Regions from separate parts of the Nocardioides sp. NBC_00163 genome, predicted to be linked through region 1. Evidence: riboswitches for the same ligand, from Rfam matches in the RefSeq annotation. Region 1 holds a riboswitch; the other holds the start of a gene.

Evidence for each region. A riboswitch is a leader RNA that binds a small molecule or an ion and turns the genes downstream of it on or off. The one in region 1 is predicted to bind cobalamin.
Region 2: it holds a riboswitch for cobalamin, as region 1 does, so the genes downstream of both, OG801_RS06000 (ABC transporter substrate-binding protein) here and OG801_RS07070 (magnesium chelatase subunit D family protein) in region 1, are expected to answer to the same signal.

The regions. Positions count from the first base shown of each region.
Region 1 is NZ_CP108155.1:1,472,128-1,479,599, forward strand. It holds gene cobO (cob(I)yrinic acid a,c-diamide adenosyltransferase) at 1-13, opposite strand, end outside; gene OG801_RS07070 (magnesium chelatase subunit D family protein) at 13-2,082, opposite strand; cobalamin riboswitch at 2,108-2,247, opposite strand; gene cbiE (precorrin-6y C5,15-methyltransferase (decarboxylating) subunit CbiE) at 2,310-3,503, shown strand; gene OG801_RS07080 (helix-turn-helix domain-containing protein) at 3,506-4,627, opposite strand; gene OG801_RS07085 (hypothetical protein) at 5,048-5,761, shown strand; gene OG801_RS07090 (hypothetical protein) at 5,803-6,423, shown strand; gene OG801_RS07095 (hypothetical protein) at 6,527-7,147, shown strand; gene OG801_RS07100 (hypothetical protein) at 7,315-7,472, shown strand, end outside.
Region 2 is NZ_CP108155.1:1,251,358-1,258,829, forward strand. It holds gene rhaS (rhamnose ABC transporter substrate-binding protein) at 1-144, opposite strand, end outside; gene OG801_RS05980 (ABC transporter permease) at 150-1,214, opposite strand; gene OG801_RS05985 (ABC transporter permease) at 1,211-2,254, opposite strand; gene OG801_RS05990 (sugar ABC transporter ATP-binding protein) at 2,251-3,777, opposite strand; gene OG801_RS05995 (NAD(P)H-dependent oxidoreductase) at 3,956-4,654, shown strand; cobalamin riboswitch at 4,683-4,870, shown strand; gene OG801_RS06000 (ABC transporter substrate-binding protein) at 4,924-5,964, shown strand; gene OG801_RS06005 (FecCD family ABC transporter permease) at 5,964-6,977, shown strand; gene OG801_RS06010 (ABC transporter ATP-binding protein) at 6,974-7,472, shown strand, end outside.

The DNA.
Region 1 (7,472 bases):
GTCCCTTCGGCATCAGGCAGCGCCCCTTCCCATGGTGGATCCGGTGAACCCGTGGACGGTGGAGGTCAGCGCCTCGGCGCTCACCTCGGCGACCGGCACGTGCTCGGCGCCCAGGTGCATGGCCAGCTGGCGGGCCAGGCCGAGCCGCATCGGCCCGCCCTCGGAGTCGATGACGACGGTGGTGACGCCCAGACCGGCGACGTACGCGGCGGCCTGCTGCGAACGTCGGACGGCCTCCTTGCCATGAGTCTTGGAGTTGGCGCGACCGTCGGTGACGACCACCAGCAGCGGCCGCAGATCGGGGTCGCGCAGGTGCTCGCGCTGGAGCACGCGGGCGGCCTCGAGGAGGCCTTCGGCCAGCGGCGTACGTCCTCCGGCGGGCACCTCGTCGAGACGTGCCGCGGCGAGGTCGACCGACCCGGTCGGCGGCAGCACCAGCTCGGCGCCCTCGCCCCGGAACGTGATCATCCCGACCTTGTCGCGGCGCCGGTAGGCGTCGAGCAGCAGCGAGAGGACCGCGGCCTTGACCTGCGCCATCCGCTTGCGCGCGGCCATCGACCCGGAGGCGTCCACGCAGAAGAGCACCAGGTTGGCCTCCCGGCCCTCACGGACCGCCGTGCGGAGGTCCTCGATCCGCAGCTCGACCTTCGATGAGGTGCGCGGGCGGGCGCCCTGCTTGCCCGCGGCCGCCTTGAGCGTCTCGACGAGGTGGAGCGAGCCGCGGGTGCTCACGCTGGCGCCGATCCGGCGGCCGCTGCTGCCGATCGCCTTGCTCCGGCCGCCGGTGCGGCCGGCGCCCAGGCCGGTCACCGTCAGGAGGCGGGGGCGGTACGCGGTGCCTGCGGCAGTCGTCGAGGTGTTCCCCGCGGACGGGCTGGGCGGCGCCTCGTCCTTTGTCGAGGTCTCCTCCTGAGAAGTCTCGGCGGGCTCGGTCTCCGAGGAGTCCTCGTGGGAGCTCTCGGCCGGCCCGACCTCCGGCTCGGACTCGGGTCCGTCCTGCGGTCCGTCCTGCGGGTCGTCGTGCTCCGGCCCGCCCTCCGGCGGCTCGGGCGGCAGCTCCTCGTCGCCGAGGATGCGGTCGAGCAGGTCCTCGTCGAGCCCGGGCGCGTCGAAGGGGTTGCGACGGCGCCGATGCGGGAGCGCCAGCAGAGCAGCCCGGCGGATGTCTTCGCGGGTGACCTCGGAGCGACCGGCCCAGGCGGCGTGCGCGACCGCGGTGCGGGCGGTGACGATGTCGGCGCGCAGCCCGTCGACCTCGAACGCCGCGCAGACCTCGGCGATCTTGAGCAGCCCGGGCGCGGTGAGCCGGACCTTCCCGACGAGGGCGCGCGCGGTGGAGACCCGTGCGGTCAGGTCGCGCTCTGCGGCCACGTAGCGCTCGACGAACGCGGGAGCGTCCAGGTCGAAGGCCATCCGGCGGCGTACGACCTCGGCGCGCAGCGCCGGATCCCGCGGCGCGGCCACCTCGACCGTGAGCCCGAAGCGGTCCAGGAGCTGCGGGCGCAGCTCGCCCTCCTCGGGGTTCATGGTGCCGATCAGCACGAACCGGGCGGCGTGCTCGACCGAGACGCCGTCCCGCTCGACGCTGACCCGGCCCATCGCCGCCGCGTCCAGCAACAGGTCGACGAGATGGTCGTGGAGCAGGTTGACCTCGTCGACGTAGAGCAGGCCGCGGTGGGCTCGCGCGAGCAGCCCCGGCTCGAACTCGACCGCACCGCGCGACAGCGCGCTCTCCAGGTGGAGCGAGCCGACGACCCGGTCCTCGGTAGCCCCTACCGGGAGCTCGACCAGGCGCACGGGCCGGCTCTCCTCGACGGCGGCGGACCCGAAGGGCCCGTCAGGCGACTCCGCGGACGGGTCGGCCGGGTCGATCGAGAACCGATCCCCGGCGTAGACCGAGATCGAAGGCAGCACGGCCGCCAGACCGCGTACGGCCGTCGACTTCGCAGTCCCTTTCTCGCCACGGACCAGGACTCCGCCGATCTCCGGGGAGATCGTGGTGAGCACGAGCGCGAGGCCCATGTCGTCGAGGTCATCGGCCTGGCAGCCGAGGACGGCAGAAAATGGGTAATGAACCGGCATGGAGAGGCTCCCGCTCCCTATCGCTTGGATTGGATGGACGCGGGGCCGGTCTTCGGACTTGTCGAGTCCCCACGAGGGGGCTCGTTCACCGCAGCGGGCCTGTGCCGGATTCTCACCGGCTTCCCAGATTCTCCCTTCCCACCGTCCTCACCAGCTCCTGTGACAGAGCCGATGACTGGGCAGTCGGGGCACCTCGCGCCTGAGCGGCCACTGTAGCGTCTGGCCTCATGATCGTCGTGGTGGGCATCGGTGCCGGAGGTTGGGACGAGATCCCCGTACGTCACCAGCAGCTGATCCGGGACTCCGCCGTCCTCCTCGGCGGCAAGCGCCATCTCGACCTCGTCCCGGACGTCCCCGGCCAGCGGCGCGAACCCTGGCCGTCACCGCTGCGCGAGGGGCTCCCGGCTCTCCTCGATTCGCTGCCAGGCGACGCGCCCGTCGTCGCGCTGGCCTCGGGCGACCCGCTCGTCTCCGGCATCGGAACGACCCTGATCTCGCTTCTCGGTCGGGAGAACGTACGCATCGAACCGGCCGTCTCCTCCGTCGCCCTCGCCCGCGCCCGGATGGGCTGGGCCGCCGAGTCGTGTGTGGCCGTCAGCCTCGTCGGCCGCGACGTCTCGCTGGTCGCGCGCGAGCTCGCCCCCGGCCGCCGGATCCTCGCACTCTCCTCGGACGAGTCCACTCCTGAACAGGTCGCGAACCTGCTGGTCACCACAGGTTTCGGAGCCTCGATGATGACCGTCCTGGGCGAGCTCGGCGCGGATACCGAGAGCACCCGGACCGCATCCGCCTCGGCGTGGGTCGGCGAGTCGCCCCGCCTCAACATCGTGGCGATCGAGTGCGTAGGCGCACCACTCTTCGGCTGGGCTGCCGGCCTCCCCGACGACGCCTTCGAGCACGACGGCCAGCTGACCAAGCGCGACCTACGGGCCTCCGCACTGGCCCGCCTCGCCCCGGTCCCGGGTCAGCACCTCTGGGACGTCGGCGCAGGCGCAGGCTCGGTAGGCATCGAGTGGATGCGCACCCACCCCGCCTGCACCACGACGGCGATCGAGGCCAACCCAGACCGAGCGGCCAGGATCGCCCGCAACGCCACCCACCTCGGCGTACCTGGCCTCACCGTCGTCGAGGGCCGCGCCCCCGATGCCCTGGCCGACCTCCCCACCCCCGACGCGATCTTCATCGGCGGCGGCGCGACCCGCCCCGGCGTACTCGACACCTGTCTGCGAGCCCTCCGCCCCGGCGGCCGGCTCGTGGTCCACGGCGTCACCCTGGAGACCGAGCAGCTCCTCGCCACCGCCTACCAGGCACACGGCGGAGAGCTCACCCGGATCGCGGTCGAGACCTCCGCCCCGATCGGCACCTTCACCGGCTGGACCCCGGCCCGGTCGGTCACCCAGTGGACCCACTCCGTCGGGTGAGGTCAGCCGGCGAGGTCGCGGCGCCACCGCGGGGTGGTCGACTCGAGGGCCGCGAGCAGCCCGACGGTCTCTGACGGGTCGCTGAGACGGTCGCCGAAGAGGTCTTTGATACGCCTGAGCCGGTGGCGCACGGTCTGCTCGTGGACCATGAGGTGCTCGGCGACGACGGGGGCGCTGGGGCGGGTACGCAGCCAGACCAACATGGTCTCGGCGAGCGCCAGGCGCCGTTTCGGAGTCTCCTCCATGAGCGGCGCCAGCAGCTGTTCGTCCGCGAACCGGCGCAGCATCGGGTCGGCGTGCAGGCACAGCTCCGACTGGTGCGCGGCACACCACACGATGCCGTCCTCAGAAGCGCGGATGACCTGCTCGGCGACCAGGGCCAGGGCCCGCATGCCCCACCGAACGGCGTGGCGGGTGTCGTCGAGTCGTACCTCCCAGGTGACCGCGACCGGGCGGCTCGTCTCAGCGACCACCGCTTTGGCCCGAAGCTGTACCTCGCCCGAGGCCCCGATCATGACCATGGCACCCTCGCTCGAGCCGGCGAGCAGACGTGCCGTGGGCGCGCCGAGGTGGGTGGAGACCGGTCCACCCGGAATCACCGCCACGGCCACCCGATCGGTGATGGCCCAGCCGGCACGGCCGGCCAGAGCACGCAGGTCGCCCGCTCGTACGTCGCCGACGAGCGCCGCGAAGAGCGGCAGCCGGGGATCGATCGGCGGAGCGGGCTCGGCGAAGCCCCGCATCGCGTGCTCGAGGAGCTGGTGCTGGTAGTCCATGAGTGCCTCGGCGAGGTAGCTCACCGACGCCAGCGGCAGCTCCAGCTCGCCGGCGATCTTCGACATCTCCCGCCAGAACTCCTGCGTCGCGATGTGGTGTGCCGCTCGCATCGCATCGAGGTTGTGGCCGGCCCTTCCCTCCAGGCTGCCCAGACGTCGATAGATGTGGGCCACGGTCGCCCCACGTACGGGTGCACCGGCCATCGCGTCGACGAACAGGGAGACCGCCTCGCCGAGTGCCTCCTCGATGACGTCGTGCACCCGTGGATCGCCGAACGCGGCCACCTCGCGGCAGATGCGTCCGGCGATGCGGCGAGACAGGTCACGGGCCCGGGGCCGGTAGGCCACCACGATCTCCCGAGCGATCGCGTCGGGCGGCGGCGAAAGGTCGATTCGCAGCGTTGGCCGGGGCCTTCTCGGGATCGGGCCCGTGAACGTATCCGTAGTCGGTCGTGTCCTCGTCGTCACGCAACTCTCCTCCGCACTCGTCCCTCGCTGCGCTGCGACCTGGGGAGCCGCGCGAAGGACGACATCCCCTGCAGTGAAGGGCTCGGCCGGACCCCGCGTCCAGAGCGGCAGAGGTTCGCTCCCGGATAACCCTGAAAAGTTGTGACGGTCCTCACAACTTTTCCGTGCTGGGTCGAAGTTGTCACCAACCTGACAGTTTTGGCGGGATCCCCGACCTAGCGGCGGCATCGCGGTTGCCAGCCCTCGGCAGCGGCCGCGTCAATGGGTGGCGTCATCCATCCCGGACCGCAAGGGGAAAACGTGAGAACCAAGCCTCCACCCCGTCACCGCACGTGGGTCGCCACAGCATTCGCCGCGCTCGTGGCCACCGCGCTGCTCACGGGGGCACCCGCTGCCCAAGCCGTCGAGAACCCGACCCTCAAGGTCGACTACGACGCCGTCGGTACGACGCACATCGGTGCGCAGGTCGACTCGTCGATGGCCATCGGGCCCTCGGTGCTCAAGTCAGTCATCGACACCACCAACGGCCACATCGTCGGGGGATCCCTCGCCATCCCGACCCAGACGATGAGCTTCGACATCTTCGGGATCCCGGCCCGAGCCAAGGTCACCATGACCCAGGTCGGGTCACTGTCCGGCGCCATCGTGCCCACCAGCCAGCTGGGCAAGTCGACGCTCACCTCGACGGTCGCCTACGACATCCAGCTCAGCGACGTCGAGGCCAAGGTGTTCGGCATCTGGTGGCCATTGGCTGTCGGCAGCCGCTGCCACACCGCCGAACCGGTCACCATCACCGCCAGCACTCCTGAGGGTGAGTTCTTCACCGTCAACGGCGGCGGCCGGGTCACCTCCACCTACACGATCGGGAGCTTCACCGGGTGTGCCGCGCTGAACTTCTTCGACATCCCCGGCTTCTTCCCCTGGTTCGGCTCCATCCCGATCAACGCCCTGGTGCCGGGCACCGACAACTCCCTCGAGCTGCAGATCGCCAATCCTCGCGCGGGCACCGCGTGAGCCTCTCGGGTTCAACACAACACCACACAAGGAGAAACATCATGAAGAAGATCACCAGCCGCGTGCTCACCGGTCTCGCTGCCGGAGCCCTCGCTGTCGGGACCGTCGCGGCCATGTCCGCGCCGGCCCAGGCCGCCGCCGCCGGCTACACCCCGAACGGCACGAACCCGATCACGTTTGTCGGGAACAACGTGTCCTTCACCGCGGTCGAGGCCGACCAGACGCTGACCTGTGAGCAGTTCGACCTCACCGGCAACATCATCGACCCGGGTCAGACCCGGGAGTTCGGGGAGGCCGCCGGTACGCTGCCCAACCTCGCGTCCGGCGGCTGCACCAACCCGATCGCCGGTGACACCACCGTCGACCCGACTGGTACCTGGGGCGTGAGGGTCGACGGAGCCGAGGTCGGCTCGGTCTCGCCGGCCACGCTCACCAGCGTCACCGCGTTTGTCGAGGCCGCCGGCTGCTCGTTCAACGTCGCGGGCGAGGTGAGCGGCACCTTCAACGACTCCACGCAGGTGTTCACGCCCACCGGGTCAACGCTGACCATCTCAGACAACCCGGTCGGCTTCATCTGCCCGATCCTGGGTGTCGGACAGGGACAGTCCATCTCCGTGGCCGGGACCTGGACGGCCAACGGTCTCACCATCACCAACCCGTGATCGACCAGCGCTGAACCGATCCATCCGGGGTCTGTGTCGTTGGCAACTGCCATCGGCACAGACCCCTTCCGACATCGCCAACCCACCTCCGCTGGAGAAGTTGATGAAGAACTTGATCAATCGCGTCCTCACTGGTCTCGCCACCGGATGGCTCACTATCGCCACGGCCGCGGTGATGTCCTTGCCCGCCCACGCTGCTGCCGACACATACACACCACACGGCGGACCCGCCGTCGCCTTCATCGGCAACGAGATCGCCTTCACTGACGAGTTTGTCGGGCAGACGTTCAGCTGCGATCAGTTCGACTTGCACGGCACTCTGATCAGCGCCGATCTCAGCAGGCCGCTCGGGACCATGGCCGCCACATGGGACCAACTCGACTACGGCGGCTGCTTCAACAATATCTTCGGCGCTACCACATTCGACCCGATTGGGACCTGGGGATTTGCGATCACAGGGCCCGAGGTCGGATCGGTATCGCCCGCCAAGCTCGCTGATGTGAGCTTCCTCCTTTCGGCCGCTGGCTGCTCGTTCAACGTCGCTGGGGACGTTTCCGGCACGCTTGACGACGTCACTGGCGTGTTCACGCCCACTGGGTCGACCATGACGATCGCCGACGACCCTGCCGGATTCATCTGTCCGATCCTCGGCTTCATGAAAGACGATGCCATCAGCGTGAGCGGCACCTGGGCGATCACCGGCCTGACGATCACCAATCCCTGATCATCCGGATTGACGAGTCGAGCGAAGTTGTCACGCGCGTGACAACTTTCGCCGATTCCGAGCCCAACGCTCATCGAACATGTGGCGAGCGCCACACCCTAGGACTTAACTGGGGGCGGACACCCGTACGGCCCCTCGCCGGACCCGACCACCGTGAGGAACTCTTCATGCGCATTCCCCGCCTCGGAGCACGCGCCGGCCGAGCGACCGTCGGCGTCCTATTGCTGGCAACTACCTTCCTGGCTCTCCCCACCGGTCCGGCCACGGGCGACCCCGAAGTCGATCCGCAAAGTGCCACCAAGAGCAATGTGAAAGCTCCGATACC
Region 2 (7,472 bases), 220 kb from region 1:
CGGGATGAAGGTGATGCTGCTGGTGTCGCCGCCACCCTCTCCATCGCTGCCGCTGTCGCTCCCGCCGCCGCAGGCGGACAGGGCGAGGCCGAGGGCCGCAACGATGGCGACGGCACTGCCTGCGCGTCGGAACTTGCTGGTCATGTCTCTCACTCCGATTTCTTTGAGGATGGTTCGTCCGAGCTGTGTTGCCGGCGATAGGTGCCGACGATGCGACCGGTCCAACCGAGAACGCTGGCCGCGATGACCGCTGCGATGAGAAGTACGCCGGTGATGATCTGGATGATGTTGGCGCTGAGTCCGTCCAAGCGCAGCGCGCTGCCGATCGTCCCGATCAGGACGACGCCGGCGATGACCCCGGGGATGGCCCCGCGGCCGCCGAAGATCGAGACCCCGCCGAGGAGCACCGCGGCCACGACCTGGAGCTCCAGGCCGGTGGCGTTGTCGCCACGGGCGCTGCCGTAGCGCAGCGTGAAGTAGATGCCCGCCAGCCCCGAGACCAGACCGCTGAGGGTGAACAGGATCAGCTTCGTACGGTCCACGTTGACGCCGGAGAAGCGGGCCGCGTCCTTGCTGAGGCCAGCCGCGAAGATGCCGCGCCCGAAGGGCGTGAAGTGCAGGATCACGGCGAAGATCAGGATCAGGACGACCAGCGGGATCGTCATCAGCGGGATCTGGGAGCCGCCGATCCGGGCTTGTACGGCGTCACCCCAGGCGTCGGGCCAGTCGGTGATCGCGGTGGTGCCGAGCGCGCCGACCGCGATGCCGCGGAAGAGCGCCATGGTGCCGATCGTGACGGCCAGCGACGGCAGTCCGAAGCGGGTGACGAGCACCCCGTTGAGCGCTCCGGCGACCGCACAGGCGAGCAGGGCGATCACCATCGCGGCGACCATCGGGAGGCCCTCACGGTGCAGCACCCCGAACAGCACGCTGGAGAGCCCGACGACGCTCGCGACCGACAGGTCGATCTCGCCGGTGATGATGATCAGCGTCATCGGCAGCGCGATCAGCAGGATCGGCGCGATGTCGAGGACCAGGAAGTAGACCGTGATCGGGTCGGAGAAGTTGAGGATCGCGATCGAGGCGTACAGCCACACGACCACGAGCAGGGCGATGATCGCCGAGTCCCTGGTCATCAGGGTGCGCTGCCACCACGGCTTGGCGTGGGCGGCGTACGTCCTCGTCGGTGCCTTCTCGGAGAGCAGGCTGGTCATGAATCTTCCCTCTCTGCGAGGAGCTTGTCGTGCTGACGGCGGGCGAAGTAGCGGTCCAGGACGATCGCGCCGATGATCAGCGCACCGACGACGGCCTGCTGCCAGAAGTCGGGGATGCCCAGGACCGGGAGCGCCCGGTTGATGGTGGTGAGGAGGTACGCCCCCAGGGCTGCCCCGAGGACGGTGCCGCTGCCGCCGAAGATGGCCACGCCACCCACGACCGCGGCGCCGACGGCCTCGAGCTCGATGCCCTGGCCGACACCGGAGCTGATGGTGCCGTAGCGGGAGACGTACAGGATCCCGGCGAGGCCGGCGAGCGCACCCGAGGTGGCGAACGCCTGCAGGACCCGGCGCTTGTCACGCAGCCCGTAGAGGGTGGCGGCGTCGGGGTCGGAGCCGATCGCGTAGAACTCGCGGCCGACGCGGGTGGAGCGCATCAGGTAGATCGCGACGGCCAGCAGCGCGAACGAGATCCACGCGAGGTTGGGGATGAACAGGAACGATCCGGTGCCGAAGTCGAGCAGCCCGGGCGGGATGTCGGAGGCGTTGATCCGGTCGCTGCCGGCCCACTCGAGCATGATCCCGCGGTAGACGTAGAGCGTGCCGAGGGTGATGACCAGCGCCGGCACCTTGGCGAAGGCGACCAGGGCCCCGTTGATCAGGCCGAGCACGGCGCCCGCGGCGACGGCGATCAGGACGACCAGGATCACGGGGAGCCCGGTGTCGAGGAAGAGCCGCCCGGCCAGGTAGGCCGTGAGCCCGAGGGTCGAGCCGACGCTGAGGTCGACGTTGCGGGTGACGATCACCATCGCCTGGCCGATCGCCAGGCACACCAGGATCGCGGGGGTCAGGGTGAGGTCGCGCCAACCGTCCGTGCTGAACAGGAAGTTGGGGTTCACCGCCGTGGTCACCACGAGCAGCGCGATGAAGGCGACGGCGATGCCGGTCTCACGCTGCTTCAGGAGCCAGGTCAGCCGGCTGGCTGCTCGGTGGCGTGGCTGCGGCGCGGCCGGGGCGGGCGCGTCGAGCGTGGTGGTCATGATGCCTCGCTGACGTTCAGGGTGGTGGAGTGGTGGGCCGTCGCTGCGCGCATGACGGCCTCGGGGGTCGCCTCCGCGCGGCTCAGCTCGGCCGTCTGGTGACCCTCGCTGAGGACGATCACGCGGTCGGCCATACCGAGCACCTCGGGGAGCTCGGAGGAGATCATCAGGATCCCGAGACCCTCCTGCGCGAGGGTCGAGAGCAGGCGGTGGACCTCGGACTTGGTGCCGACGTCGATGCCTCGGGTGGGCTCGTCGATGATCAGCACCTTGGGCCGGGTCGAGAGCCACTTGGCCAGGACGACCTTCTGCTGGTTGCCGCCCGAGAGCGTGCCGGCCAGGGTGTCCAGCGTCGCGGCCTTGACCTCGAGCCGGGCTGCCCAGTCGGCGGCCGAGCGGTTCTCGATGCCGGTGCTGATCAGCCCGGTGCGGGCGAGCCTGCCGCTCGTCGGGAGGGTGATGTTGCGCGAGATCGGCGCGTCCAGGACGAGACCGTGCTGGCGGCGGTCCTCGGGGACGAACGCCAGCCCCATCTCGATCGCCCGTCGCGGGTCACCCGGCGGGACCGGCCGGCCCTCGAGGGTGACCTCGCCGCTCTCGTAGGGGTCGACGCCGAAGATCGCCTGCGCGACCTCGCTGCGCCCGGCTCCGACGAGGCCGGCCAGGCCGACGATCTCGCCCTCGCGGACGGTGAGGCTGATGTCCTGGAACAGGCCGGTGCGGGTGAGGCCCTTGACCTCGAGCAGGGGCTTGCCGACGGTGGCCTCGAGCTTCGGGTAGAGGTCGGAGACCTCGCGCCCGACGAGCCGCTGGACGATCTCGTCCTCGGTGACCGCCGAGATGGGGTCGGTGGAGATATAGGCACCGTCGCGCATCACCGTGATCGTGTCGCAGAGCGCGAACACCTCGTCGAAGCGGTGCGAGATGAAGACGACGGCACAGCCCTGGTCGCGCAGCGTGCGCGCCACGCTCATCAGCCGCTCGACCTCGTTGCCCGACAGGGCGGCGGTCGGCTCGTCCATGATCAGGACCTTGGCGTCGAGCGAGAGCGCCTTGGCGATCTCGATCAGCTGCTGGTCGGCGATCGAGAGGCCCTCGGTCGGACGGTCGGGCTCGATCGGGACGCCGAGCCTGGCGAAGAGCTCGACGACCTCGGTGCGCATCGCGGCGCGGTCGATCTTGCCCCAGCGGTTGGTCGGCTGGCGTCCCATGAAGATGTTCTCGGTGACCGAGAGGTCGGGGAAGAGGGTCGGCTCCTGGTAGATGACCGCAACCCCGGCCTGCTTGGCGTCGGCGGTGTTGCGGAAGTCGACCTGTTCTCCGGAGAGCAGGTAGTCGCCGGCGTCGCGGCGGTAGAGCCCGGCGACGATCTTGACCAGGGTCGACTTCCCGGCACCGTTCTCCCCCACGAGCGCGTGGATGGATCCGGCCTCGACCCGGAGGCTTCCGGACCGGAGGGCGCGTACGGGGCCGAAGGACTTGGCCACGTCCCGCAGCTCCAGTGCGGCGGGTGTGTCCGGCATGGGCAGCTCCTCGAATTGAAAGGTTTCAAGCCTGGTTTACGCTAGTGATGGCAATCACATACGTCAACACTCTGAGGCCGCTAATTTGAGCGAGATCCGGACTTTGTCATCAGACCGCGTCGGCGCCCGCCCGGATCCAGTCGGGAATCCCTCCGCGTCAGACGGCGTTCAGAGCCCCATGCACGCACTCTGGGTATGGGCACATCCGCACGCGTCATCACTCAACGGACGGCTGCGCGAGATCGGCGTGGACGCGCTCGGCGCGGCCGGCTGGAGCGTCGACGAGATCGACCTCTATCGAGAAGGTTTCAATCCACTTCTGGTGGAGCGGGGCGAGGCCGACGTACGCCGCCACCAGGACCGGCTGCGGGAGGCCGATCTGCTGGTCGTGCAGTTCCCGCTGTGGTGGTATTCGGTGCCGGCCATCCTCAAGGGCTGGATCGACCGGGTCTTCGAGTCGGGGTTCGCCTTCGACGTACCGGATCCGGAGACCGGCAAGCCGCTCAAGTACGGCAAGGGCGGCCTGATCGGCAAGCGCGCGCTGACGATCGTCACCGCCGGTGACCGGGCCGCGACGCTGGGTCCGCGCGGGATCAGCGGCGACATCGAGGACGTCCTGTGGCCCCTTCTGCACGGCACGTTCTGGTACACCGGGATGGAACCGCTGCGCCCGCACCTGATCACGGACACCGACACCATCGACGCCCAGGTCATGGCGCGGATCGAGGCCGATCTGAGCGTACGTCTCGAGGGCGTGATGACGGAGCCGCGGATCGACTACCGGCCGATGGCCGAGGAGCACTACGACCACACGATCAGACTCCACGACTCGGTCGCGCCCGGGGAGGACGGGCTGAGCGCCCATCGCGAGGGCTGAGGTCGTCCCCCACGGGGGCGGGGCCCCCTGCTACGGTCTTGGAGCCAGCCGCTCGGGACGTAGTCCCGGCACGGGAACCCGGTGAGAGTCCGGGACTGACGCGCAGCGGTGTGGGTGACGGACGGGACACTGTGCCACTGGGCCCTCGGGCCTGGGAAGGCGTCTCGCGCCGGTCGATCCCGAGTCCGAAGACCTGCTGGCCCTGCAGCAGACCGCTGCCGGTCAGGACGGGCGACGCGCACCAGCCCGCGACCAGCTCGAGGACCGACGTGCACCTCTCCCGCACCATCCGAACGTTCACCGCGAGCACCGTCCTGGTGCTCTGCTCCGCACTGGCCGGCTGCGCCGCCAACCAGCCCTCCGGCGCACAGCAGGCGGCCGCCGACACCACCGGCTTCCCGCTCACCCTGACCAACTGCGGGCGCGAGATCACCCTCGAGGCACCGCCCGAGCGCGTCGTCTCGCTCAACCAGGGCTCCACGGAGATCCTGCTCTCGCTCGGACTGGCCGACCGGATGGCCGGCACCGCGACCTGGACCGACCCGGTGCTCGACTCGCTGGCCGCGGACAACAAGGGCGTGCCCCGGTTGGCCGAGAACGCGCCCTCCTACGAGCGCGTCCTGGAGGCCGAGCCGGACTTCGTCACGGCCTCCTTCATCAGCACGCTGGGCGAGGGCGGGGTGACCACGCCCGAGGACCTGGAGAAGCTCGGCGTCGGCTCCTACCTCTCCCCCGCCGAGTGCCTCAAGGACAACGAGGGCGATGACGACGGCACCCGCCACGACGCCCTCGAGATCGACACGATCTTCCAGGAGATCACCGACCTGGCGCGGATCTTCGGCGTCCCCGAGCGGGGCGAGGAGCTCGTCGCCGACCTGTCGAAGCGGCTGGAGACCGCCCGGACCGAGGCGCCGGAAGGCGAGGTGAGCGCCATGTACTGGTTCGCCAACTCCGAGTCGCCCTATCTGGCCGGCTGCTGCGGCGGCCCGGGGATCATCGGCCGCACCCTCGGCATCGAGAACGTCTTCGACGACACCACCGACGAGTGGCCGCAGATCAACTGGGAGACCGTCGCCGAGCGCAACCCCGATGTCATCGTCCTCGGCGACCTGACCCGCAAGAGCCAGACCGCCGAGACCGCACGCGCCAAGATCGACTACCTGAAGAGCAACCCGGTCACCGCCCGGATGGACGCGGTCCAGAACGATCGCTTCGTGACGCTCTCCGGAGCCGAGCTCAACCCCTCGATCCGCACCGTCTACGCGGTCGAGAACGTCGCGGACCAGCTGGCCGACCTCGACCTCCGCTGATGCCCGTACGCCTCCCCCGCGCCGGCGTCCTGCTGGTGGCGCCGCTGGTGGTGCTGGCCTCGGTCGCCGGCGCCATCACCGTCGGGCCCTCCGACCTGAGCGTCGCCGACGTCTACGGCGTCGTGGCCGACCGAGCCGGGCTCGGGCTCTCCGACCTCACTCTGCTCCAGCAGAGCATCGTGTGGGACCTGCGGCTGCCGCGTACGTTGCTGGCCGGGATCTGCGGGGCCGGACTGGCGATCTGCGGAGTGATCCTGCAGTCGCTGCTGCGCAACCCGCTCGCCGACCCGTTCGTGCTCGGCATCTCCTCGGGAGCCTCCACCGGGGCGGTCGCGGTCGTCGTGCTCGGCGTCGGCTCGGGCGCGATCGGTCTCTCCACCGGGGCGTTCGCGGGCGCGCTCGTCTCGTTCGCGCTCGTGCTGCTGCTCGCCTCGCTCGCCGGCGGCACCACCGACCGGCTCGTGCTGGCCGGCATCGCCGCCACCCAGCTCTTCTCGGCACTCACCTCGTTCATCGTGTTCACCGCGGCCGACGCCGAGCAGACGCGCGGAGTGCTCTTCTGGCTGCTCGGGTCGCTCTCCTCGGCGAGCTGGACCGACGTACTCGTCTGCGGGGTGATCGTGCTCGGCGGGCTGCTCTGCTGCGTCGCGGGCGCCGGGTGGATGGACGCGTTCGCGTTCGGCAACGACGCGGCGGCTTCGCTCGGCGTCGACGTCACGCGCATCCGGGCCGTGCTCCTCGTGCTCACGGCGCTGATGACGGCCGTCATCGTCTCCACGTCCGGAGCGATCGGCTTCGTCGGTCTGGTCCTGCCCCACTTCGCCCGCGCGCTGGTCGGGGTCGGGCACCGGCTGCTGCTCCCGGCCACCGCGCTGCTCGGCGCGATCTTCCTGATCTGGGTCGACACCGCGGCCCGGACGGTGATCGATCCCGAGGAGCTCCCGGTCGGGGTGGCGACCGCGCTGGTCGGGGTGCCGGCCTTCGCGCTCGTGCTGCTGAGGGCCCGCCGATGACCGCGCTCGAAGCCGGCAGGGTCCACTGGGCTCCCCGTGGCCGGCTCGTCGTCGACGAGGTGTCCCTGCAGGTCGAGGACGGCACCACCGTCGGGCTGCTCGGTCCCAACGGTTCCGGGAAGTCCTCGCTGATCCGGATCCTGGCCGGGCTGAAGCCACCGGACTCCGGGGACGTCCTGCTCGACGGCAGCCCGCTCGCCGGCATGTCCCGGCGCCGGCTGGCACGCCGGCTCGCGGTCGTCGAGCAGGAGCCGGCGACCAGCCAGGACCTCCGCGTACGCGACGTCGTCGCGCTCGGCCGGGTCCCCCACCGCCCGGCCTGGGCTCCCGACAGCGCCCACGACCGCGCCGTCATCGAGGAGGCCGCCGCCCACGCCGGCATCGCAGACCGCCTCGACCAGCGCTTCTCGACCCTCTCGGGCGGCGAGCGGCAACGTACGCAGATCGCTCGGGCGCTCGCCCAGGAGCCCGAGATCCTGCTCCTGGACGAGCCGA